Regions from separate parts of the Hydrogenophaga sedimenti genome, predicted to be linked through region 1. Evidence: predicted binding sites of a transcription regulator. Region 1 holds the regulator's gene; the other holds the start of a gene.
What was found. The regulator NrdR, encoded in region 1, represses ribonucleotide reductase genes. The targets are predictions, from matches to a motif close to CACNANATNTNGTG.

Region 1 (10,959 bases):
TTGAAGATGCCTTTGACGTCATCGGCGGTCCTGGCACTGAAAGATCTGGCGCCGCCTGTGTAGCCTGCGTGAATGAAGTCATCCACCCTGGGCTGGGTACCCGCGGCGATCAGATCGCCGGACGGCCAAGTGGGAAGAAACGAGGCGGCACCGGTATATCCCAGCAGGGCATATTTGGTTTGATAGGTCTGGATCTGGTTGAACGTCAGGCCACTGGTGGCGACCTCGCCGCCAGGCTGGATCAGGTAGCCAATGGTGTAGGTCGACATGTTCTGCCAGAACGTCGGCTGTCCCGGGCGGGTCTGCACTGTATTGTTGGCGTTGCCGCTCAGCATGTCGGTGTGCCAGTAATACTTGGCGGTCAGGTCGGCCAATCCCCCGGAACTGTTGGGATTGCTGGGATAAGGCGTGTATTTCAGGCGGCCAGCAATCGTGTCGATCCCCTGAGGCTGGTATCGGAATGTCTCCGTGCTGCCATCGCTCAAGGTCCGGGAGAAGGTGGGGCCAACGGTGTTGTCATAGTCCGGCCCGGCTGCAGACGGCCCCCAGGGATTGCCGGACGTCCATCCGCCATCGGAAAACAGCAGATTGAAAGAGCGTCGGCAGCTAAGCTCCGCGCTGCTGGAACTGGTCGGGATGGTGCGCCACGGATTTTCCGTGACGTTGTTTCGCATCAGGAAATAGTCTGCCGCCCGCTCAATCGAGTAATGCAGCGGGGTGCCGCCTTGGGAAATGATCCCATTGAGCCACGTGAAAAGTTCGTCGTTCTCCGTCGAACCGCGTTTGAGGTTGCGAACACCACGCGACGTGGTCACCGGGGCGCCTGCACCCGGTGGCAGTGACAGAGGGGCAGCCCAGGTCTCGTTGATGGGCATGTATCCGATGCGCAACTTGTCATCAAATTTGGCCGGCGAACTGAGTGCGCCATTGGTGTTGATGTCTGCAAGCGCCTGCCCGATGGCGGTGCTGGTGGCGGTCTGCCGGATGGAATACCAGCGGAACCAGTTCATGATGTTCGTCACTTCCTGCGTGTTGGAACAGACGTTGTTCGAGCAGTCTGTCCGCGAGTTGGGCGTGGGGATGGTGTACGTGGTCGTCGCGCCGTAAAGCACATTCACCTGGGTCCGTGCAGAGCAGCCAGTTTCCCTTCCAGAACCATCGGTGACCACGGCGGTGCAGATGGCGTAGGTGAATGCTGGCGAAGAGGTTGTGGCCGCACTGTAGGCAATGTGCTGGGGTGTCCGCAGCGAGTACCCCAGGGAATAGCGCACAGTAAATCCGGTGGGGTTGTCCTGGTTGACTACGTTTTGGTAGTTCCGGGTGAAGCCATCGCTTGCGTACATGGAGTGGTACACGCGCAAGTCGAACGGTGCAATGCTTCTCTGAAAAAGCCGGTAGGAGAAAGGGGCACTGCTCTGGTTGGACACCCAGACGGCGCCATCGGTCGGCGCAATCTGGGCGCCGCTTCCATTCACGCGCGGCAGGTACCGCACGCGGGGGTCGTAGTAGAGGGGGTTGACGTCGGCCGAGCGCTGAGCGGACCAGTTGGCAACGTATTGGGCCGGAGCGTAAGGGAGGGACACCGCAGTGCGGGCCACTGTGGTCCAGGATCCGGAGACAAGCCTGCGCTCATAACAGGTGTAGGTCGGCCCAGCGGCGGAATAGATTGCCTCGCCTCCGATGCCACTGTTGAATGTGGCCAACGTCGCTGAGTTCCTGTTGGAGTAGGGGGTCGGGCAGAAACGCTTCTCGTATTCCGTGTCGTCGGTGACGTTGTAGCTCTCGTGGTAATTGAAAGCCATCGATCCCGAGTTATCCAGGGAAATCATCAGGTTAGGCAACGCGCCGGCCTGATTGGTCAGCAAGGGGCGGTTGGCCGGTTGAGCCGCCAGTTGCGGGGCCACAGCCATCGCACTGACTGCCAGCGCGAGCAACGGCAGGAGCTTGGTGATACTCAGTCTTGAATGAAATTTCATGGCAACCTCTCTGGCGGGTATCTGTGTATCCGATGTCATTGCGGTCATTCGACACCTCTGCTGGCGGACAGCACGGGGGTGGACGGCGTGAGAATGGATTGAAGCCAGACCTCGGTACCAGCGGTCAGCAGGCCGCCGCTACTGACCACTGCATCGTTGGAGAGCCCGCGCGCGGTGATCAGGTACCGCCCATTGACCATGGCCTGGATGATGCAAGTCGGGTAGTTGGCCGGCTTGAGCTTGGCCTGTCCCTGGACATTGGTGTCAAAAGCCGGTGTGACAGTGATCAGGATGTTGGCTCCCGATGAGCCCCAGTTGGCCCTGGTGTTCCAGGCGCCAGCCCGGATGGCGGCTTCGGTATCGGCCGACACCTGCGTCGCCAGGATCTTTCCGGTCTCGCTCGGATAGGTGGTGCCTCCGTTGTCGGTGGCGTCCTTGGCGAAACGCTCACAACGTCGCAGGGCATCTTCGGCCGAGGTGCGTGCTACCTGGTTGGTCCTCATGTTGTTCGAGAACTGCTCGAAAGAGGCCGAGTTCCTGGCGGCGATCAGGCCGGCGAAGGAGATGATCACCAGCATGATCAGGGCCATGGGCAGCACGATGCCGCGCTCGACGGCCGGTGTGTGGCGGCACGAGGGGGCTGCTCCGGGACCAGTGGATTCGTTATTCATAAAGATAAGCCCAGGGGTCTTGGCCAGACACGTAGTCAGCTGGCAGTGCCGGGCGCATGTTGCGCAACTGGATGGTGGTGATGTAGGCACGGCGCAGCCGGCGATCGGTGGCCGTCTGCTCGACGCCATCGCAGTCAAGGTACCGGCCCACGTCATTCACGCTGTTGTCGCCGGTTGGTACGGCTGTGGCGCTGCGGGCCAGCAGGCAGACACGCAGCGCGGCCACGCGTGGCCAGTTCCCGGCGGTCGCGCCCAGGGCCGTATTGGATGCACTCACGTAACCCGCCACATGATGGGGGATCGGGTTGCCGGCGGTCGGCAGAGCCGTCACCGCGTACTGCACCTGCATGTTTTCGATGTTAGGAATCAGGGCGGTGGCCGTCCCGAAACCTGCACCTGTCCGACCCTGACAGAACAGCGATGGTGTGCCATCCGCGTCGTTGGCCACGTAGTAGCGGTTGTCGGCCAGGGCCAGCGGTGTGGCACTGGATGCTCCTTCGGCCAGCGCATTCCAAGTGGCGATCCCTTCATTGACGCAGTTGGCCGGAAGCTGAACGCCGGAACTGGTCACCGACTGGCTGTTGAGCAGGGTCGCTTCGTAGCGAACCGCAATGGCATCCGAGCCGGTGGTGGTCGTGTTGCAGGCCAGCGCCTCGAAGGCAGTGCTCCCGGCGTTGTTGGTAAATCCACCATCACACCCCAGAACCGCCCGCCCGGCGAACAGCCGTGCCCCGGAGTTGTTGACATTGGAAAAACCGGCGAGACGAACCTGCTGTTGCAGCAACTCCAGCGCCAAGGTGGCATCCTCGTTCATCTGTGATTCCAGGGTGCTGCCCCGGGAGGTGGTGGCCGTGTTGACATAGATGATCCCGACGGCACCCATCAGGAACAGGCCGATGGTCAGCGCGACCATCAGCTCGACAAGGCTCAGACCCCTCTGGAACTGCAGGCGGGTTCGTCCGGCGAAGCGTTGGTTTGACATGGTCACAGCCCCACCTTGAAGTACATGCAGCTATAGACAAGTTTGTCTGCCGCACTCAGGCTGTTGGGGCAATTCCCCTGGCCAGCCATGAACAACTGATAGTCGCTGGTCTTGAGGTCATCCGCTGAACCGCTTCCGACCTGCGGCTGTTGCCAGAGCAACCAGACATCCATGTCCCTGGTGGCACCCGACGGACGGCTGACGACGACGGCGTCCCCGAGCGGAAGCCGGCTGCGCACGCTGCGCAGAAACTGATCCACATCGGCGGCCGCCAGATCATCCGCAATCTTGTTGCCGTTTACTGCCACGGATGGGTCAAGCCCCAAGTTGGATGCGGCGACCGTGACAGGCGAACTCTGGTAGTTGTCGCCCAAGGCGATGCTGTAACCGCCTCGGTCGTAACCTGCAACGTTGAGTCTGGCGCGATCTGCAAAGTCGTTGACCAAGGCCATTCCGGTCAGACGGACCTGCGAGGTCTTGTTGTAGCTGAACGTGGCCCCGGAGAGCCCGGCAATGCCCAGCAGGCCAATGGACACCAGCAGAACGGCGACAAGCACTTCGATCATGCTGGCACCTTGCTGTCGCTGGATGGACCTCATGCGAGTGACGCGCGGAATAGGGCAAGTCGGGAACATGGCAAGGAGTCGCTCAGGGATGTACGGTGGTGACAGTCGGACGGCCCACGGGAGACACGGCCACCTTGTTGACTAGGGTGGCAGAGGTCACGCCGGAGGGGGTGACAGTGAATGTGGTGGCGCCGGTCTTGGCACCGGATGTCGACCCTGCCGCCATCAGCCCACTGGGCAGAAACTGCAAAAACTCCACGTTGGCGGAGCTGGTCAGCGAAGCAATCCCACTCTGGGCGGAGGTTGCCTGCAGGATGCGCTCGCCTGTGTTGAACGCCTGATCGGTCGCGCCGTCGTCAACAAACACAATCCAGCCGTTGCGCCACTCGGTGCCTGTGGCGCATGAGGTGCCCGTGGTGCTCGGGCACAGCATCACTTTTCGTGTGGACTTGATCGCTTCCGACCGTGCCAGCTGCAGGCTTGATGTCAATGCACGTGTCGCGCTGTCCCTGCGCCACTGGCGAACGGTTTCGCTGAAGTCGGGCATCGCCAGGGAGATCAGGACCGCGAAAATGGCAAGCGTCACCACCAGTTCCACAAGTGTGAAACCGTGTTGGGCTTGGGTGCGTGGCGGAAGGGGGAAAGACAGGTACTTCAATTTGCAGCTCCGTACTGCAATGTACCGGCCACGGTTTGTTGGGCTTGAGTCGCACCGACACGCGGTTGCTTTCGGATGCCTCAGCGGTAAAAAGCATTCATTTTTCACGCTTGGGCTTCACCTTGGCGCCGGACATCCTCTATTCATCCAGGCTCAGTCTCACCCGACCGATGCGATTGACAATGATTTTCTGTGTAGGCCCCACCCGCGGCATGATCTCCAGGGTAGCCATCCCGGAGGACATCATTCCCGTGGGATTGAATATGAATCGTTGGACATTTCCGCTGCCACGGATGCTCCGGATTCCAGTGGTGCCTTGCGATACCGCAACGAGTTTGTCTTCTGGGCCAAATTGCCCGTCGTCATCGAGATCCTGAAAGACCAGCCAGCCCGAGGCCCATTCTCTTGAGGATGGCGGCGCACAATTTCGTGCGTCCGGACTGCTGCACATCACGACGCGCCGGGACCAGTGAATGGCTTCGGACCTTGCCAGGGCGAGATGGTTGGTCAGTGCGCGGGTGACCAGATCGCGTTGCCATGTAGACAGCAACTCCACGAATTTGGGGATGGCGATCTGCAGGAGAACTGCCAGCAGCGCGGTAACCACCACCAGTTCTGTCAGTGTGTATCCGCGATGGGCCCCGTTGATTGCCTTGACTGTGTTTTCCATCCCTTTGATCCCCTGGCTGTTTGCCTGGGTGGATTATTCGGGTGGTGATGTCCAAATAGAATCGCCGAGGAGGCTATTGGTATGCGAATTGTCCCCTGCATGGAGGATCAATGCGGTATTTCGTTGCAGTGAGGCTACTTGCGGACTTCGTCCACCAGCGCCCGGAACTCGTCAATGTCCTCGAAACTACGGTACACGCTGGCAAAGCGGATATACGCCACCTTGTCGAGTTTCTTGAGTTCGCGCATCACCATTTCACCGAGCCGGGTGGCAGGTACTTCACGGGCGCCCAGGTTGAGCAGCTTTTCTTCGATGCGCTCGATGGCGGCATCAACCTGCTCGGTGCTGACCGGGCGCTTGCGCAAGGCCAGCGCGAACGAGGCGCGGAGTTTGGCCGGCACGTAGTCCACGCGCCGTCCATCCTTCTTGACTACCGCCGGGAAGCTGACTTCCGGGCGTTCGTAGGTGGTGAAGCGCTTTTCGCAATGACCACACTGGCGGCGCCTGCGGATGAAGTCCGCGTCTTCGGATACGCGCGTTTCGACGACCTGGGTTTCCAGATGACCGCAAAAAGGGCACTTCATCGCGCTGCGCCGCCTGGGATCACTTGTAGACCGGGAAGCGCGCGGTCAGGGCGTTGACCTTGGTGCGCACCGCTTCGATGTTCGCCGGGTCGCGCGGGTTGTCCAGCACGTCGGCGATCAGGTTGGCGGTCAGGCGGGCTTCTTCGTCCTTGAAGCCGCGGGTGGTCATGGCCGGGGTGCCGATGCGCACGCCGCTGGTGACCATGGGCTTTTCCGGGTCGTTGGGGATCGCGTTCTTGTTGATGGTCATGTGGGCGCTGCCCAGCACGGCCTCGGCTTCCTTGCCGGTGATGCCCTTGGCACGCAGGTCGACCAGCATGACGTGGCTCTCGGTGCGGCCCGACACGATGCGCAGACCGCGCTGGGTCAGCGTCTCCGCCACGATCTGAGCATTCTTCACGACCTGCTGCTGGTAAGCCTTGAACTCGGGGGTCAGCGCTTCCTTGAAGGCCACGGCCTTGGCAGCGATCACATGCATCAGCGGGCCGCCTTGAAGGCCTGGGAAGATGGCGCTGTTGATGGCCTTCTCGTGCTCGGCCTTCATCAGGATGATGCCGCCACGCGGGCCGCGCAGGCTCTTGTGGGTGGTGGAAGTCACCACGTCGGCGAACGGCACCGGGTTGGGGTACACGCCGGCCGCGATCAGGCCGGCATAGTGGGCCATGTCGACCATGAAAATGGCGCCGATTTCCTTGGCGATCTTGGCGAAGCGCTCGAAATCGATGCGCAGGCTGTAGGCAGACGCGCCGGCCACGATCAGCTTGGGCTTGTGCTCGCGGGCCTTGGCTTCCATGGCGTCGTAGTCGATCTCTTCCTTGGCATTGAGGCCGTAGGAGACGACGTTGAACCACTTGCCGGACATGTTCAGGGCCATGCCGTGGGTCAGGTGACCGCCTTCGGCCAGGCTCATGCCCATGATGGTGTCGCCGGGCTTGAGGAAGGCCAGGAACACGGCTTCATTGGCGGAGGCGCCGCAGTGGGCCTGCACGTTGGCGGCGTCGGCGCCGAAGAGTTGCTTGACACGGTCGATGGCCAATTGCTCGGCCACGTCCACGAACTCGCAGCCGCCGTAATAGCGCTTGCCCGGGTAGCCCTCGGCGTACTTGTTGGTCAGCTGGGTGCCCTGGGCGGCCATCACGGCCGGCGAGGCGTAGTTCTCGCTGGCGATCAGCTCGATGTGGTGTTCCTGGCGGGCGTTCTCGGCCTGGATGGCGGCGAACAGCTCGGGATCGGTTTGCTCGATGAGGATGTTGCGGTCGTACATGGTTTGGCAGTCTCGGGTGACGTGGACCCCGCGCACTTCGGTCGGTGTGGATGAAGCTGCAGGGACTGCCCAGGCGAACGGCTGAACGCCCGAAAACGGGCGGTGCACTTCCCAGTGGTTGTCCCGACCGGCAGATCGGGGGGCCACGTCAGCGCGGAGGGCGGGAGAACCGCCGTGCGCCTATCGCCAGTTGTGCACCGCGCTAGTTTAGCCGAGCCGTGAGGTCGGCGCGCCGAGGATCGGGGTATCCCGGTCAGGAACTGGTGAGATCGCCGGAGTGCGGCTCCGCTGGCGCCGGGGCGGCGCCAGGGGCGGCCTCGGCGGCGGGTTCCAGCAGACCGGTCCGCGTGGATGTCTCGGTACCGGGGGCGGCCGGAGCGGCCACAGGCATGGCCGAGAAAATCGGGAAGGAGGTGGGCATCGGCTTGCCCAGTGCGACGCTCTGGATGCGCATATGCTCGCTCATCACCTTGTTGATGTAGTCGCTGCCGTCGGAAGACACGGCTCCGACATACAGACGCAGCCCGCCTTCGACCGAGCCGGCCTGCTTGATGCAGTCCTGCAGCACCTTGACGCCGACGCGCAGGTTGCTCAGCGGGTCAAAGGCAGCGGCCTGGCCGCCGAAGTCGGCGTATTTGTCCGAATGGGCGCGGGTGAGCACCTGCATCAGGCCTTGCGCGCCGACCGGACTCTGGGCGTAAGGATTGAAGCGCGACTCGATCGCCATCACCGCCAGGATCAGGGTCGGGTCCAGGCGCGCCTTCTCGCCCATGGAGAAGGCTTCGGCCACCAGGGAGGCCAGAGGCTCCTGCGCCACCCGGTAGCGGCGGCTGAGCCATTGGGTCACTGCGGCCTGTTGCCTGGGCAGGGCGACGGGACTGGACGCCAGTGTGCGGTCGGCGGCGTCCTGAGGCGCTTCCGCGTCCTGCGCACTCAGCGTCACATCATGGCGCTCCAGCAGCCAGCCCAGCAGTTGCTGTTCGGCCTGGGTGCGCAGATCGCTGCGGGCTGCCAGGGTCAGGGCCAGAGCGGCCAGGCCGACGCCAAGCAGCGCCATGCCGTTGTGGGTGAAGGCCATGAAGCCGTGGAATGCGTCGGCCAGGGCCAGGCGCCAGGGGGTTGCGGCAGCTGCGTCGCTGCTCTTGTCGTGCTCGGTCAGGTACGGGGTCATTCTGTCGCTCCTTGCAAGGCTGAGCCATCCCGGAGGAGTGGCTGCATGCGGTGGGGGGCGCCATCAATGGCGGGACCGCAGGCCGAAGGAGGGTGGGGGCCGGCGGTGTTCGGGTTATCCCTGTGCGGGAAACGGGCGAATGGTATGGGCAGGCTAATGTCAAGTCAATGTTTTAAACTGTGTTTAATATAAAGTTTGGTTATTAGTATTTCGTGGGCTGTTGAGTCCGCTGACTTTCCTAGCGCCCCCGGCAAGCGTGACGGGGCTCTCCGCCGGGTCCTTGCCCGAAGGCGCCGCCTGTCGGTTCGGGTGGCTTTTGCAGCTCGTTGCAAGTCCGGCTGGCACCCTCGTCGGCCAACGAGAAAACAAAGGTTTCCGGGCGGTAACAGGGCTTGCCAACGACTGGGTGCGGGAGTAATCTTTGTGCACCGACGGTATGTCGGTAATCCCGCCAGACAAGTGGTACAGCCACCGTCCGGCACCCCACGGAAGCAATCTCTTGCTTCCAGGACGCAGGGACAATTCCCTCCTTGCTTCCGACCAGACGGCAAGTGCGTTTTTGCCCCGCCGTCAACCCCGGCAGCTTCGGCTGACCGGGGTTTCTCGTTTCTGGAGCAGGGTTCGCTGTCGAGGGGCGGTTCCGCGGCGACAATAGGGGTTTGAACGACCCCGCCCGGATCCCTTGGGTGGGAGTGGTTCCCGTCCATTCATTGTTAGCCCTATGTCGCTGTTCTCTTTGCGCAAAACGCCCCCGTCTTCTCCCGCGACCGACCCGATGGCTTCGGCCAGTGCCGGTGCCAAGGCGGTTGGCGCGAGCCAGACCCCCCATCCCCTCGATGCCGTCACCGGCGGCGCATTCTCTGCACCGACGTCTGGCGATCGGGCAGCCCGCGTGCGCGCCTGGCTGCTGACCGAGCCGACCTGGGAGGTGATGAACGAGGTCTTCAAGGAGCTGTCGCAGCGTGACCGCGGCGCAGCCAAGCCGCTGAAAGAGAAGCTCGATGAGCTGCGCCGGCAGAAGGCCCAGGAACACATCGGCGTCGAATGGGCCCAGAAGGCCGAGACGCTCATCGGGCAGTCGCGGATGAACCTGGCCGATGCCCTGGCCTGGCAACGCGATGCGGCCCGGGCCGGCGCGCCCTTGTCGCGCGAACCGCTGGCCGGTCTCAAGGTCGCGCTGTCCGAGCGTGTCAAGGCGATCGAAGATCTGCAGGACCGCGTTCAGGTCAAGCGCGAATCCGCGGTCCTGATGGCGCAGCGCATTGAAGTCTTGTCCACCAAGTCCTGGCGCGAGGCGCAGTCCAGTGCCCAGGCGCTGCGGGACGATGTTGCCGAATGGCAGAAGCAGGCCACCGAGCTCACCGCGGATCCGCAGTGGGCCAGCGTGGAACCCAAGTTCCCGCCGATGCTGGACGCTTCCCGTCAGCAACTGCAGCTGGTCTGGGACGCCTTCGAGGCCGCACTGGCCACGGCGGTGGCGGCCGATGCCGACCCGCAGGCCGCGTTGCCGGCGGTGCCGGTCTGGGCCGATGAGTTGCGTCAGGCCCGGGGTGAGACCGTCGAGGTGGTGGCTTCACAGGATGCCCAGGCCCACAAGGAACGCCGGGAGAAGGCGGTGGCCGAGCTGGAACGTGTGCTGGCCGTGCTGGAAAAGGAAGTCGGTCAGGGCCACGGCAAGGCCACACCCAAGGCCGCGGCCGATGTGCGTGCGGTGCTCAAGTCACAAGGACGTCTGCTGGGACCGGATCTGGAGGCCAAGGCCCACGCGGTGCTGGCCCAGGCGGGTGAGCTGGAAGACTGGCAGCGCTGGCGTGCCGACCAGTTGCGCGAAGAACTGGTGAAGAAGGCCGAAGCGCTGCTGGCGCCGCCCGAAGGCCAGCGCATGGGCGGCCGCAAGCTGCAGGAAACCCTGCGCGCCTTGCGCGAGCAGTGGAAAACCACCGATCAGGGCGGTCAGGCGAATCACGCGCTGTGGAAACGCTTCGACGAGGCTTGCACCCTGGCCCACAAGCAGGTCGAGGTCTGGCTCACCCAGGTTCGCCAACAGGCGGAAGCCCACAAGGCGCAGCGCCTGGCGCTGATTGAAGAGCTCAAGGCATGGACCGTCGCGCACACCGGGCAGTCCGACTGGAAAGTCCAGATCCGCGATCTGCATGCGTTTTCCGAGCGCTGGCGCGAGGCCGGCCATCTGAGCGAAAAGGCATTCGCCGAGTTGCAGCCGCAGTGGAAAGAAGCCATGCACCTGGCGCACGCGGGCCTGGAAGTCGCGCAGTCGCAAAGCGTCGCACGCCGTCGTCAGATGATCGAAGAAGCGACGGCGATGGGCGCCAGTCCTGCGCTGCGCATCGATGCGGTGAAGGAATTGCAGGGGCGCTGGCAGGCTGAAGCGCACACCGTGCCGCTGGAGCGCAAGCTGG
Region 2 (10,959 bases), on a different contig from region 1:
CTTCTGGCGGCGCGCCGCGGCCTCCACCAGCCACAGCGGCTCCACTTCGAACGCGGTGGCGTAGAGCGCCTTCACGTCCTGCGGCACGCGGTCGATGGGGCGCAGCGAACCGTCGAAGTGCTTGAGGTCCATGACCATCACGTCGTCCCACAGGCCCAGGCGCTTGAGGTCTTTGACCAGGTAGCCGTTGATGATGGTGAACTCGCCCGACAGGTTGGACTTGACCGAGAGGTTGCCGAAGCAGGGCTCGATGGAGGCGTCGACGCCGATGATGTTGGAGATGGTCGCGGTCGGGGCGATGGCCACGCAGTTGGAGTTGCGCATGCCATCGGCGGCGATCTTCTTGCGCAGCGCGTCCCAGTCCAGCGTGGCCGAGCGGTCCACGTCCACATAGCCGCCGCGTTCGCGCGCCAGCAGGTCCAGCGTGTCGGGCGGCAGGATGCCCTGGTCCCACAGCGAACCGCGGTAGCTCGAATAGCGGCCGCGCTCGCGCGCCAGCTCGGTCGAGGCCCAGTAGGCGTAGTAGCAGATCGCTTCCATCGACTTGTCGGCGAACTCGACCGCTTCGTTGGAGGCGTAGGGAATGCGCAGTTCGTACAGCGCGTCCTGGAAGCCCATCAGGCCCAGGCCCACCGGACGGTGGCGCAGGTTGGAGTCGCGCGCTTTCTTGACCGCGTAGTAGTTGATGTCGATCACGTTGTCGAGCATGCGCATCGCCGTGTTGATCGTCTTCTGCAGCTTGGCGTGGTCGAGCTGGCCATCCTTGACGTGCTGGAGCAGGTTGACCGAGCCCAGGTTGCAGACCGCGGTTTCGGTGTCGCTGGTATTGAGCGTGATCTCGGTGCAGAGGTTGGAGCTGTGCACCACGCCGGCGTGCTGCTGCGGGCTGCGCACGTTGCAGGCGTCCTTGTAGGTGATCCAGGGGTGGCCGGTCTCGAACAGCATCGAGAGCATCTTGCGCCACAGGTCGGTGGCCGGCACCTTGCGGCTGGGCTTGATCTCACCGCGCTCGGCCTTGGCTTCGTAGGCGACGTAGGCCTTTTCAAACTCGGCACCGAACAGGTCGTGCAGGTCGGGCACGTTGTTGGGAGAGAACAGGGTCCAGTCGCCCTTTTCCATCACGCGCTTCATGAACAGGTCGGGAATCCAGTTCGCCGTGTTCATGTCGTGGGTGCGGCGGCGGTCGTCGCCGGTGTTCTTGCGCAGCTCCAGGAACTCTTCGATGTCCAGGTGCCAGGTTTCCAGGTAGGTGCAGACCGCGCCCTTGCGCTTGCCGCCCTGGTTGACCGCGACGGCGGTGTCGTTGACCACCTTGAGGAAGGGCACCACGCCTTGCGATTCTCCGTTGGTGCCCTTGATGTGGGCGCCCAGGGCGCGCACGCGGGTCCAGTCGTTGCCCAGGCCGCCGGCGAACTTGGACAGCAGCGCGTTTTCCTTGATCGACTCGTAGATGCCGTCGAGGTCGTCGGGCACCGTGGTCAGGTAGCAGCTGGAGAGCTGCGAGCGCAGCGTGCCGGCGTTGAACAGCGTGGGCGTGGACGACATGAAGTCGAACGAGGACAGCACCTCGTAGAACTCGATGGCGCGGGCTTCGCGGTCGATCTCGTTGAGCGACAGGCCCATGGCCACGCGCATGAAGAAGGTCTGTGGCAGCTCGATGCGGGTCTTGCGCACGTGCAGGAAGTAGCGGTCGTACAGGGTCTGCAGGCCCAGGTAGTCGAACTGCAGGTCGCGCTCGGGCTTGAGCGCGGCGCCCAGGCGGGCCAGGTCGAACTGCAGCAGCTTCTCGTCCAGCAGTTCGTTCTGCACGCCCTTCTTGATGGCTTGCGGGAAGTAGTCGGCGTAGCGCTCGGCGCGCTGGGCCTGTGGCACGTCTTCGCCCAGCACTTCCTTGACCACGGTGTGCAGCAGCAGGCGCGCGGTGGCGTAGGTGTAGTCGGGGTCTTTTTCGATCAGGGTGCGGGCAGCGAGGATGGCGGCCTTGTAGACCTCTTCGATCGGCACGCCGTCGTACAGGTTGCGCTTGGTCTCGGCGACGATGGGATCGGCCTTGACGTCCTTGCCCAGGTTGGCGCAGGCGGCTTCGATCAGGCCCTGCAGGCGGGCGATGTCCAGCGGCACGCGCTGGCCACCATCCACCACGTGCAGGACGGCTTCGGCGGGTTGCGCGGCCTGCACCTGCTGGGCGCGCTCCTGGGTGCGGCGTTCGCGGTAGAGCACGTAGGCGCGGGCCACTTCATGGTGTCCGCTGCGCATCAGGCCCAGTTCGACATGGTCCTGCACGTCTTCGATGTGGAAGGTGCCGCCGCCCGGACGCGAACGCACCAGCGCACGCACCACGGTCTGCGTCAGTGCATCCACCGTCTCGCGCACGCTGGCCGACGCGGCGCCCTGGGTGCCATGCACCGCGAGAAACGCCTTCATCATCGCCACCGCGATCTTGCTCGGCTCGAACGGCACGACGGCGCCGTTGCGGCGAATGATCTGGTACTGGGCAAACACGGTCGAGCTGGTCGGCTCGGCGGCGACACCGGCGCTGCCGGTCAACAGTTGGGGGGCGTTCGGGGATGCGGTGGGCGTGGCTGTCAGCATGGTTCCTCTTTCGTTTGTTTTGTGTGGGTGCCGGCGGCGGGGCGCGGGGCACAGGGCCAGGTGGTCTGGCGCAGCGCACACTATATCTGGTGTCTCGTGGGGGTACAAGCCACTACCGGTAGTGTTTCGTGCGGTTTTTCGGTTTGCTTTTCGTCTGGCAAAAATGGCGCAGCCTCCGGCGCCTGACGCGGGATGCCGCGGGCCAGCGAAACTTCTGCGTTCGCTTTCAGGGCGCCAATGGCGGCGCGGTTTCTGGCGGGATTTGTGGCGCAAGTCCGCGCCGTTGCTGGCGGGACGCCGGAAGGTTTTCTGGCGGCGGCGCGCGGTCAGTCGCTGGCGTTTTCTGTGGTGCCGACGCACCCGGGAAAATACCGATGATCCCAGCCCAGGGACCGTTGCAGCCGCGACCACTCAAAGCCCGGACCGGGGTCCTGCTTGCGGCCGGGCGCGATGTGTTCGTGGCCCGCGATGTGCTCGATCGGGAAGCGCGCGCGCAGCTGCTCGCAGAGCTGGGTCAGGGTGGCGTATTGCGGAGCCTCGAAGGATTCGCCTTCCAGTCCTTCGAGCTCGATGCCGATCGAATCGTCGTTGCAGTTGGTGCGTCCGCGCCAGCACGAGGCACCGGCGTGCCAGGCGCGGGCGCCGGCGTCGACGAACTGGACCAGTTCACCGGTGCGCCGCACGAAGAAGTGGGCCGAAACCTCCATGCCCCGGATCTGCCCGAAGTAGGGGTGGGCCGACCAGTCGAGCTGGTTGGTGAACAGCTGCTCGACTTCCGGACCGCCGTAGACACCCGGTGGAAGGCTGATCGAATGCAGCACGATCAGGTCGATGCGGGCGCCATCGGGGCGGGGGCCGAAGTTGGGCGAGGCCACGGCGCGCGCGGTCCGGAGCCAGCCTCCATCCCAGTCGCCCGCCGCACCGGCCTTCAAGGCATCAACTCTGGGTGTCTTCATCGTCCGAGGGCATGGTGATGCCCAGGCGCTGGATGCGGTAACGCATCTGGCGCAGGTTCAAGCCCAGCCGGCTGGCGGCGGCGGTGCGGTTGAAGTCGCATTCCTTGAGCGCCTTGAGCAGCACCTGGCGTTCCTGCTCATCGAGGTAACTCTGCAGGTCGGCGGGAATGCCAGCGTTTTCGGTGGCCTGGGCCGGTGCGGGCGGCTCGGCCATCTGGTCCGGCTGGGAAGGCCGGAACGGCACCTCGGCGCTGTCGCTGGAATCCTCGAAGTCGCAGGCCTCCAGCACCGACCCGCTGCTCAGTGCCAGCGCACGCTGCAGCAGGTTCTCCAGTTCGCGGACATTGCCGGGCAGCTCGCGCGACTGCAGGTACGCGCGGGCGGCGTCGGACAGGACCGGGGCGGTCTGGCCCGACTCGGCGCAGATGCGCTGCAGCAGGGCCAGCACCAGCTCCGGCAGGTCTTCACGCCGCTCGCGCAGCGGCGGGGTGCGAAGACCGATGACGTTGAGCCGGTAGAACAGGTCCTGGCGGAAATCGCCACTCTTGACCAGGGCCGACAGGTCCTTGTGCGTGGCGCTGACCAGCCGGACGTCGACCGCCTCTTCCTGCACACCGCCGAGCGGGCGCACGCGCCGTTCCTGGATCACCCGCAGCAGCTTGGCCTGCATGCCCAGTGGCAGGTCGCCGATCTCGTCGAGGAACAGAGTGCCGCCACGCGCCGCCTGGAAATAGCCTTCGCGGTCGTGGCTGGCGCCGGTGTACGCGCCCTTGCGGGCGCCGAAAAATTCGGCTTCGATCAGGTTGTCGGGAATCGCACCGCAGTTGACCGCCACGAACGGACCGTCGGTGCGGTGGCTGCACTCATGCACCGCCCGCGCGACCAGTTCCTTGCCGGTGCCCGACTCGCCGAGGATCAGCACCGGCGCCATGCTGGTGGCGACCTTTTCGATGCGCTGGCGGATCTGCACCATCGGGGCCGAGGTGCCCACGATGCGCGCCAGCGCCCGGATGCCACCGGGTGGCGGTGGCGCGCTGCGCACCGGTTCGCTCACCGGTGCGCGCCGCTGGTCGGCCGCCGGCTCCATGCGCTGGCTTTGCAGGGCCGCGTGCACCGCGGACCGCAGCTGCTTGAGGTCCACCGGCTTGGTCAGGTAGTCGAAGGCGCCGCTCTTGAGGGCCTCGACCGCGTTCTCCGCCGAGCCGTAGGCCGTGATGACGATGGTCTTCTCGCTGCGTTGCTGTTCGCCGAGTTCGCGCAGCAGTTCCAGTCCGAGCCCGTCGGGCAGGCGCATGTCGGAGATCAGCACATCGAAGCGCCGCTGGGCCAGCCATTCGCGGGCCTGGGCCAGATCGGGCGCCGACACGACTTCGTACCCTTCGCGCAGCAGCGTGAGTTCGTAGAGGGTGCGCAGGTCCGGTTCGTCGTCGACGACCAGCACGCATGCGGTGGGAGAGGCGGGCATGAAGAACGTCAGAGCGTGGAAAGGGAGGGCGGGCCGTTGGTGGACGTGCCGGGCCGGGTCGGTGGCGGCAGCGAGTCACCGGGCGGATAGGAGAGGCTCTGCTGGACCGGCGCGCGCGGGCCGCCCTGCGTGGTCGGCGCCAGCACGTAGAACTCGTTGCCCTCGCGCTGGTCCAGGCGGCTGCGCTGGTAGGCGATCTGTGCGCCGTAGCGTTCGCACAGCTCGCGGCAGATGTAGAGGCCCAGGCCGCTGGAGCGGCTCTCGGAAGAGAAGAAGGGCTCGAACAGGTGCTTGAGCACGCTGGGCTCCAGCGGTGCACTGTCGCTCCAGACCGAGATGCGCACGCGGTCCGGACCGGCGGGCTGCGAGATCACGCGGATCGAGGAGGCCTGTCCGCTGGCGTGGCGCAGGGCGTTGTCCAGCAGGTTGATCATCAGGCGCCGCAGGTGCTCGGGATCGAAGGTGATGTGCAGGCCCGGGGCATGCGGATGCACGCCCAGCACGCCCTTGGCCTGGTTCTGGCGGGTCCACTCGTGGGTGATCTGGCGCAGGGTCTGGTCCAGCGGCAGGGCCGGCAGCCCTTCGTCCTGGCTGGGCTGGGCCCGGGCCACATTGAGGATGTCGTCGACGATGCGCGAGAGGCGCTGCGCGTTCTGCTCGATCATGCGCGTCAGGCGCTTCTGGCCGGGTTCGGTGACCTCTTCGTCCAGCAGGGCATTGGCCTGCGTGATCGCCGAGAGCGGGTTGCGGATCTCGTGGGCGACGGCGGCGGACATGCGGCCCATCGAGGCCAGCTTCTCGGTGCGCACCCGCGCCTCGACCTCGCGCAGGTCTTCGAGGAACAGCACGCACAGGTCGTTGGGGCGCCAGTTCTGCGCATTGGTCAGCCGGGTGCGGGCAAACAGGCGCAAGGTGGTGTATTCGTCCGGGGCCAGCTGCACCTCTGCCTCCAGCCCCTGACCGACCTGGAAGGTCCGGTCGACCAGGAACGACAGGCTCTCCCATTCGGGGCGCGCCGACAGCAGCAGCTTGGCGGCGTGCGGGTAGTGGTCGCCCATCAGCATGCCCTGTGCCGCCGGGTTGGCGTTGCGCACCACGCCGTGGCGGTCGACCACCAGCACACCCTCGCTCAGGCTCTCGATGATCAGTTCGTTGACCTCGGCCTGCGAGCGCGCCGCGGCCTGGCTCTTCTGCACCAGCGCCTCTTCGCGCGCCAGGCGCTGGGCCAGCTGGTTGGCCAGGAATGCGACCACGAAGAAACCGGTGCCGCTCAGTCCCGACTGCAGCAGCCGCGAGGTCGAGACGTCGCTCAGCAGGGGCGCGCCGAGCAGTGCGTCGCCCAGCAGGTAGAGTGTGGTGACCGCCGCCGTGGCGAGCGCCAGCGTCATGGAGCCGAGGATGGCGGCCAGCAGCACCGGCAACGCGAACAGCGGCGTGTAGTTGATGCCCGCCTGCTGGAAGTGGTCCAGCAGCCCGAAAACCACCAGGTCGACGGCAATCGTCAGCAGCCACTGGACGCGGAAGGCCCGGCCCGGCTCGATGCGCTTGGTCCACAGCAGCACGGCGATCGTTGCGCCCAGGTGCAGTGCGCAGACGCCCGCCAGCCATTTCGCGCCGCCACCGCCGTTGCTCTGCAGGAAGACCTGCAGCGCCAGCAGCACCAGGGCGATGAGCACGCGGGCCCGCATGAACGCCTTCCACAGCCGCACATAGGCGCGCACGTGGTGGGCCTGGTCCTGCAGGCTGCTGCCGGCCTCCAGGGTGGAGTACCAGGAGGGGGCAAACTGGGAGTTCGGATCGGATGCCATGGGTGTGCCGAGTCCGGAGTCAGTGGCTCACCGCACGGCGGCTTCGTGCTGGCGCCGGTGCTCCTGGCAGCAGTAGCGTCCCCGGTTGCCCTGGACCGCTTCGCTCTCGGGCAGGTGGGTGCCGCACTGGTCGCAGGCAATCATCGGCATCGGGCGTGCCGGCTCCTTGCGTTTCGGTGCGGCGTCGTCCTGTTCGGACTGGCGGTTGTTGCGCCAGATCCAGAAGGCGACCAGCAGCACGGTCAGGACCAGAAGGAATTTCATCGTCAGCCGATCCGGTGCAGCACCACTTCGAGCACAAAGCGCGAGCCGACGTAGCCCAGCAGCAGGAAGCCTGCGCCCAGGTAGAGCATGCGCACCGCGACGCGACCGCGCCAGCCCAGGCGCCAGCGACCCAGCAGCAGCACGCCCATGGTCAGCCAGGCCAGCACCGAGAACGCCGTCTTGTGGTTCCAGACCCAGCGCTCGTTGATGAGTTCGGAGAACCAGCCACCGACCAGCAGCGTGGCGCTGAGCAGCACGAAGCCGGCGGCGACGAAGCGGAAGGTCAGTCGTTCCAGCGTCAGCAGCGGCATCGAGGTGTCGCTGGTGGTGCCCAGGCGCATGGCCTTCTCGGCGCGCTGCATGAGCCAGGCGTGCACGACCGCCGCGGCGATCAGCCCGTAGGAGGCGATGCCCAGCGCCCAGTGCAGCGGCATCCAGTTCGAGGGCAGGGCATGGTATTGGGCGCCGGGGAAGAACAGCGCCAGCAGCACCGCCACCGTGCCCAGCACCGCCAGCGTCCAGCGCGCCTTGAGCTGCGGATACATGCGGCTCTCGATCAGGTAGACCGTCAGCACCAGCCAGGCGGTGACCGACAGGGCTGGCGCGAACCCGAAGCGGGCCGGCGTTTCCAGCACCGCCGAACCCAGCACGAGCAGGTGCAGCAGCCAGGCCACGGCCAGGATGTTGCGGGTCTGCTGCTGGGTCAGGCGCGGGTGGGCCCAGGCGATGAAGGCGTACGACAGCGCCGCCACCGCCGACAGCAGGGCTGCGGGCGGGTTGCTGGTGAGGGCGGGCAGGAAGGTCATGAATGGGCGTGGCGGCCGTTGGGAGAGGGGGCAGGCAGCTAAAATCGCCCTTGGAGTTTAAAGCGTCTTGGCCGCGCGAGCCGCCGGTTCCGCCACGCGACCCGACCCCGGCGTTTCGCCGCTGTCACCCCCCGCCGTCCCCCACTTCCCCGACCCCAACATGGCCTCAGCCCTTTCCGACCGTCTGTCACGCATCGTCAAGGAAATGCGGGGTCAGGCGCGCATCACCGAGAGCAACGTCACCGACATGCTGCGCGAGGTGCGCATGGCCCTGCTGGAGGCCGACGTGGCCCTGCCGGTGGTGCGCGACTTCATTGCCCGCGTGAAAGAGAAGGCGCTGGGCGCCGAGGTGGTGGGCTCGCTCACGCCCGGGCAGGTGCTGGTCAGCGTGGTCAACCGCGAGCTGGCGGCGACCATGGGCGAAGGCGTGGCGGACATCAACCTCGCGGCCCAGCCGCCGGCGGTGATCCTGATGGCGGGCCTGCAGGGCGCCGGCAAGACGACGACCACGGCCAAGCTGGCCAAGCACCTGATCGAGAAGCGCAAGAAGAAGGTGCTGACGGTCTCGGGCGACGTCTACCGCCCGGCCGCCATCGAACAGCTCAAGACGGTGACGGCGCAGGCCGGCGCCGAGTGGTTCCCCAGCTCGCCCGACCAGAAGCCGCTGGACATCGCCCGCGCGGCGCTGGACTACGCGAAGAAACATTACTTCGACGTGCTGCTGGTCGACACGGCCGGCCGCCTGGCGATCGACGAAGTGCTGATGCGCGAGATCCAGGAGCTGCACGCCGCGATCCATCCGGTCGAGACACTGTTCGTGGTCGACGCGATGCAGGGCCAGGACGCGGTCAACACCGCCAAGGCCTTCAAGGACGCGCTGCCACTGACCGGCATCGTGCTGACCAAGATGGATGGCGACTCGCGCGGCGGCGCGGCGCTGTCGGTGCGCCAGGTCACCGGTGCGCCAATCAAGTTCGCTGGTGTGAGCGAGAAGATCGACGGCCTGGAGGTGTTCGACGCCGACCGCCACGCGGGGCGCATCCTGGGCATGGGCGACATCGTGGCCCTGGTCGAGCAGGTCACCGCCGGTGTGGACATGGAGGCGGCGCAGAAGCTGGCCGCCAAGGTCAAGAGCGGTGGCGACTTCGACCTCAACGATTTCCTCGATCAGATCCGCCAGATGAAGCAGATGGGTGGCCTGTCCAGCCTGATGGACAAGCTGCCCGGCAACCTGGCCGCCAAGGCCAGCGAGGCCGACCTGACCCGCGCCGAGAAAGACATCAAGCGCAAGGAAGGGATCATCTGCAGCATGACGCCCCGCGAGCGCACCAAGCCCGATCTCATCAAGGCCACCCGCAAGCGCCGCATCGCCGCCGGTGCCGGCGTGCATGTGCAGGAAGTCAACCGCCTGCTCAAGGAGTTCGAGCAGATGCAGGGCATGATGAAGAAGATGAAGGGCGGCGGCCTGATGAAGATGATGAAGCGCATGGGTGGCATGAAGGGCATGCCGAAAATGTGACCCCACTGCGCCGCTGCGCGTCTTCCCCTCTGGGGGGCAACGCCTGTGGCCTGGCGAAGCCAGTTCCACGGCGTTTCTGGATCAATCCCCGCGCTCCGGTGGGGTTGACGGAAGTCAAGCGGCCTGTCTGCGCGCACGCCGATACTCGCCTCCCATGTGGATGGTTCTGAACCTGCTGATTGCGGTGCCCTGTGTGGCGGTGGCCCTGTGGCTGCGGCCCTGGCGCATGCTGCGCGGGCCCTTGTTCACGCCCGCGCTGGCGGCGCTGGTCTTGCTGCCCTGGCTCTGGCTGCTGCCGCAGAAGATGCCGCAGGGTCTGCAGGTGCAGCTCTCGGGCGCCTGCCTGCTGGTGCTGATGCTGGGCTGGCCGCTGGCCGTGCTGGTGCTCGGTGGGGTTGCCGCCGTGGTCTGGTTCGTGGGACAGGCCGACCCCGAGGTGGTGCTGATGCAGTGGGTCTGGACCGGACTGGTGCCGGCGCTCCTGGCCTTGGCGATTGGCGCGGTGCTGCGCCGCTGGCTGCCGCCGAACCCGTTTGTCTACACGCTGGGGCGTGCGTTTTTCGGCACCGCCGTGGCGGTGTTCCTGTCGGGGCTGCTGTTCGAGGGCCTGCAGTGGGTGGCCGGCGAGCCGGGGCGGGAGTGGTCGCTGGTGGCGCGCTGGCTGATGGCCTGGGGCGATGCCTTCCTCACCGGCATGTTCGGCGCCATCTTCGTCGCCTTCGTGCCGCAGTGGCTGGCGACCTGGTCGGACCAGCGCTACCTCAAACCACCGCAGAACTGATTTGGGACGGCCTGGCGCCTGAATCCCCTGGTCAGGCGACCTGTTCGGTCGTGAGCACCTCGCCGCGCAGCGAGTGCGGCAGCGACTGCGTGATCTTCACGTCGACCATCTGGCCCACCAGGCGCGCACTGTTCGGGCCGCCGTCGAAGTTGACGATGCGGTTGCACTCGGTGCGGCCCATGAGCTCGGCGGCGTTCTTGCGTGAGGGCCCCTCGACCAGGATGCGCTGCACCGTGCCTTCGCGGCTGGCGCTGATGCGGCGCACGTTCTCCTCCAGCACGGCCTGCAGGTGCTGCAGGCGCTGCAGCTTGACCTCGTGCGGCGTGTCGTCGGGCAGATTGGCGGCGGGCGTGCCGGGGCGCGGGCTGAAGATGAACGAGAAGCTGGCGTCGTAGCCGACGTCGGTGATCAGCTTCATCATCTTCTGGAAGTCCTCTTCCGTCTCGCCCGGGAAGCCGACGATGAAGTCGCTGCTCAGGGACAGGTCGGGCCGGATCGCGCGCAGCTTGCGGATCGTGCTCTTGTATTCCATGGCGGTGTAGCCGCGCTTCATGGCCATGAGGATGCGGTCGCTGCCGTGCTGCACCGGCAGGTGCAGGTGGCTCACCAGTTTCGGAATCTTGGCGTAAGCCTCGATCAGGCGCGGCGTGAACTCGTTGGGGTGGCTGGTGGTGTAGCGGATGCGCTCGATGCCCGGGATCTCGGCCACGTATTCGAGCAGCAGCGCGAAGTCGGCGATCTCTTCGGTCTCGCCCATCTTGCCGCGGT

Region 2: a site for NrdR is predicted at 2,671-2,684, ahead of ACS5NL_RS05830 (ribonucleoside-diphosphate reductase subunit alpha). Genes of this name have one in related genera too.

Annotation. Positions count from the first base shown of each region.
Region 1 covers NZ_JBPZHA010000013.1:92,672-103,630, forward strand. The annotation lists gene ACS5NL_RS19435 (pilus assembly protein) at 1-1,976, opposite strand, end outside; gene ACS5NL_RS19440 (pilus assembly PilX family protein) at 2,021-2,647, opposite strand; gene ACS5NL_RS19445 (PilW family protein) at 2,640-3,629, opposite strand; gene pilV (type IV pilus modification protein PilV) at 3,632-4,264, opposite strand; gene ACS5NL_RS19455 (GspH/FimT family pseudopilin) at 4,278-4,853, opposite strand; gene ACS5NL_RS19460 (GspH/FimT family pseudopilin) at 4,993-5,523, opposite strand; gene nrdR (transcriptional regulator NrdR) at 5,658-6,107, opposite strand; gene glyA (serine hydroxymethyltransferase) at 6,127-7,371, opposite strand; ZMP/ZTP riboswitch at 7,432-7,575, opposite strand; gene ACS5NL_RS19475 (transglycosylase SLT domain-containing protein) at 7,625-8,542, opposite strand; gene ACS5NL_RS19480 (DUF349 domain-containing protein) at 9,264-10,959, shown strand, end outside.
Region 2 covers NZ_JBPZHA010000003.1:137,371-148,329, reverse strand. The annotation lists gene ACS5NL_RS05830 (ribonucleoside-diphosphate reductase subunit alpha) at 1-2,592, opposite strand, end outside; gene ampD (1,6-anhydro-N-acetylmuramyl-L-alanine amidase AmpD) at 2,919-3,548, opposite strand; gene ACS5NL_RS05820 (sigma-54-dependent transcriptional regulator) at 3,529-5,013, opposite strand; gene ACS5NL_RS05815 (sensor histidine kinase) at 5,022-6,821, opposite strand; gene ACS5NL_RS05810 (PP0621 family protein) at 6,849-7,085, opposite strand; gene ACS5NL_RS05805 (cytochrome C assembly family protein) at 7,088-7,891, opposite strand; gene ffh (signal recognition particle protein) at 8,052-9,410, shown strand; gene ACS5NL_RS05795 (hypothetical protein) at 9,571-10,191, shown strand; gene miaB (tRNA (N6-isopentenyl adenosine(37)-C2)-methylthiotransferase MiaB) at 10,223-10,959, opposite strand, start outside.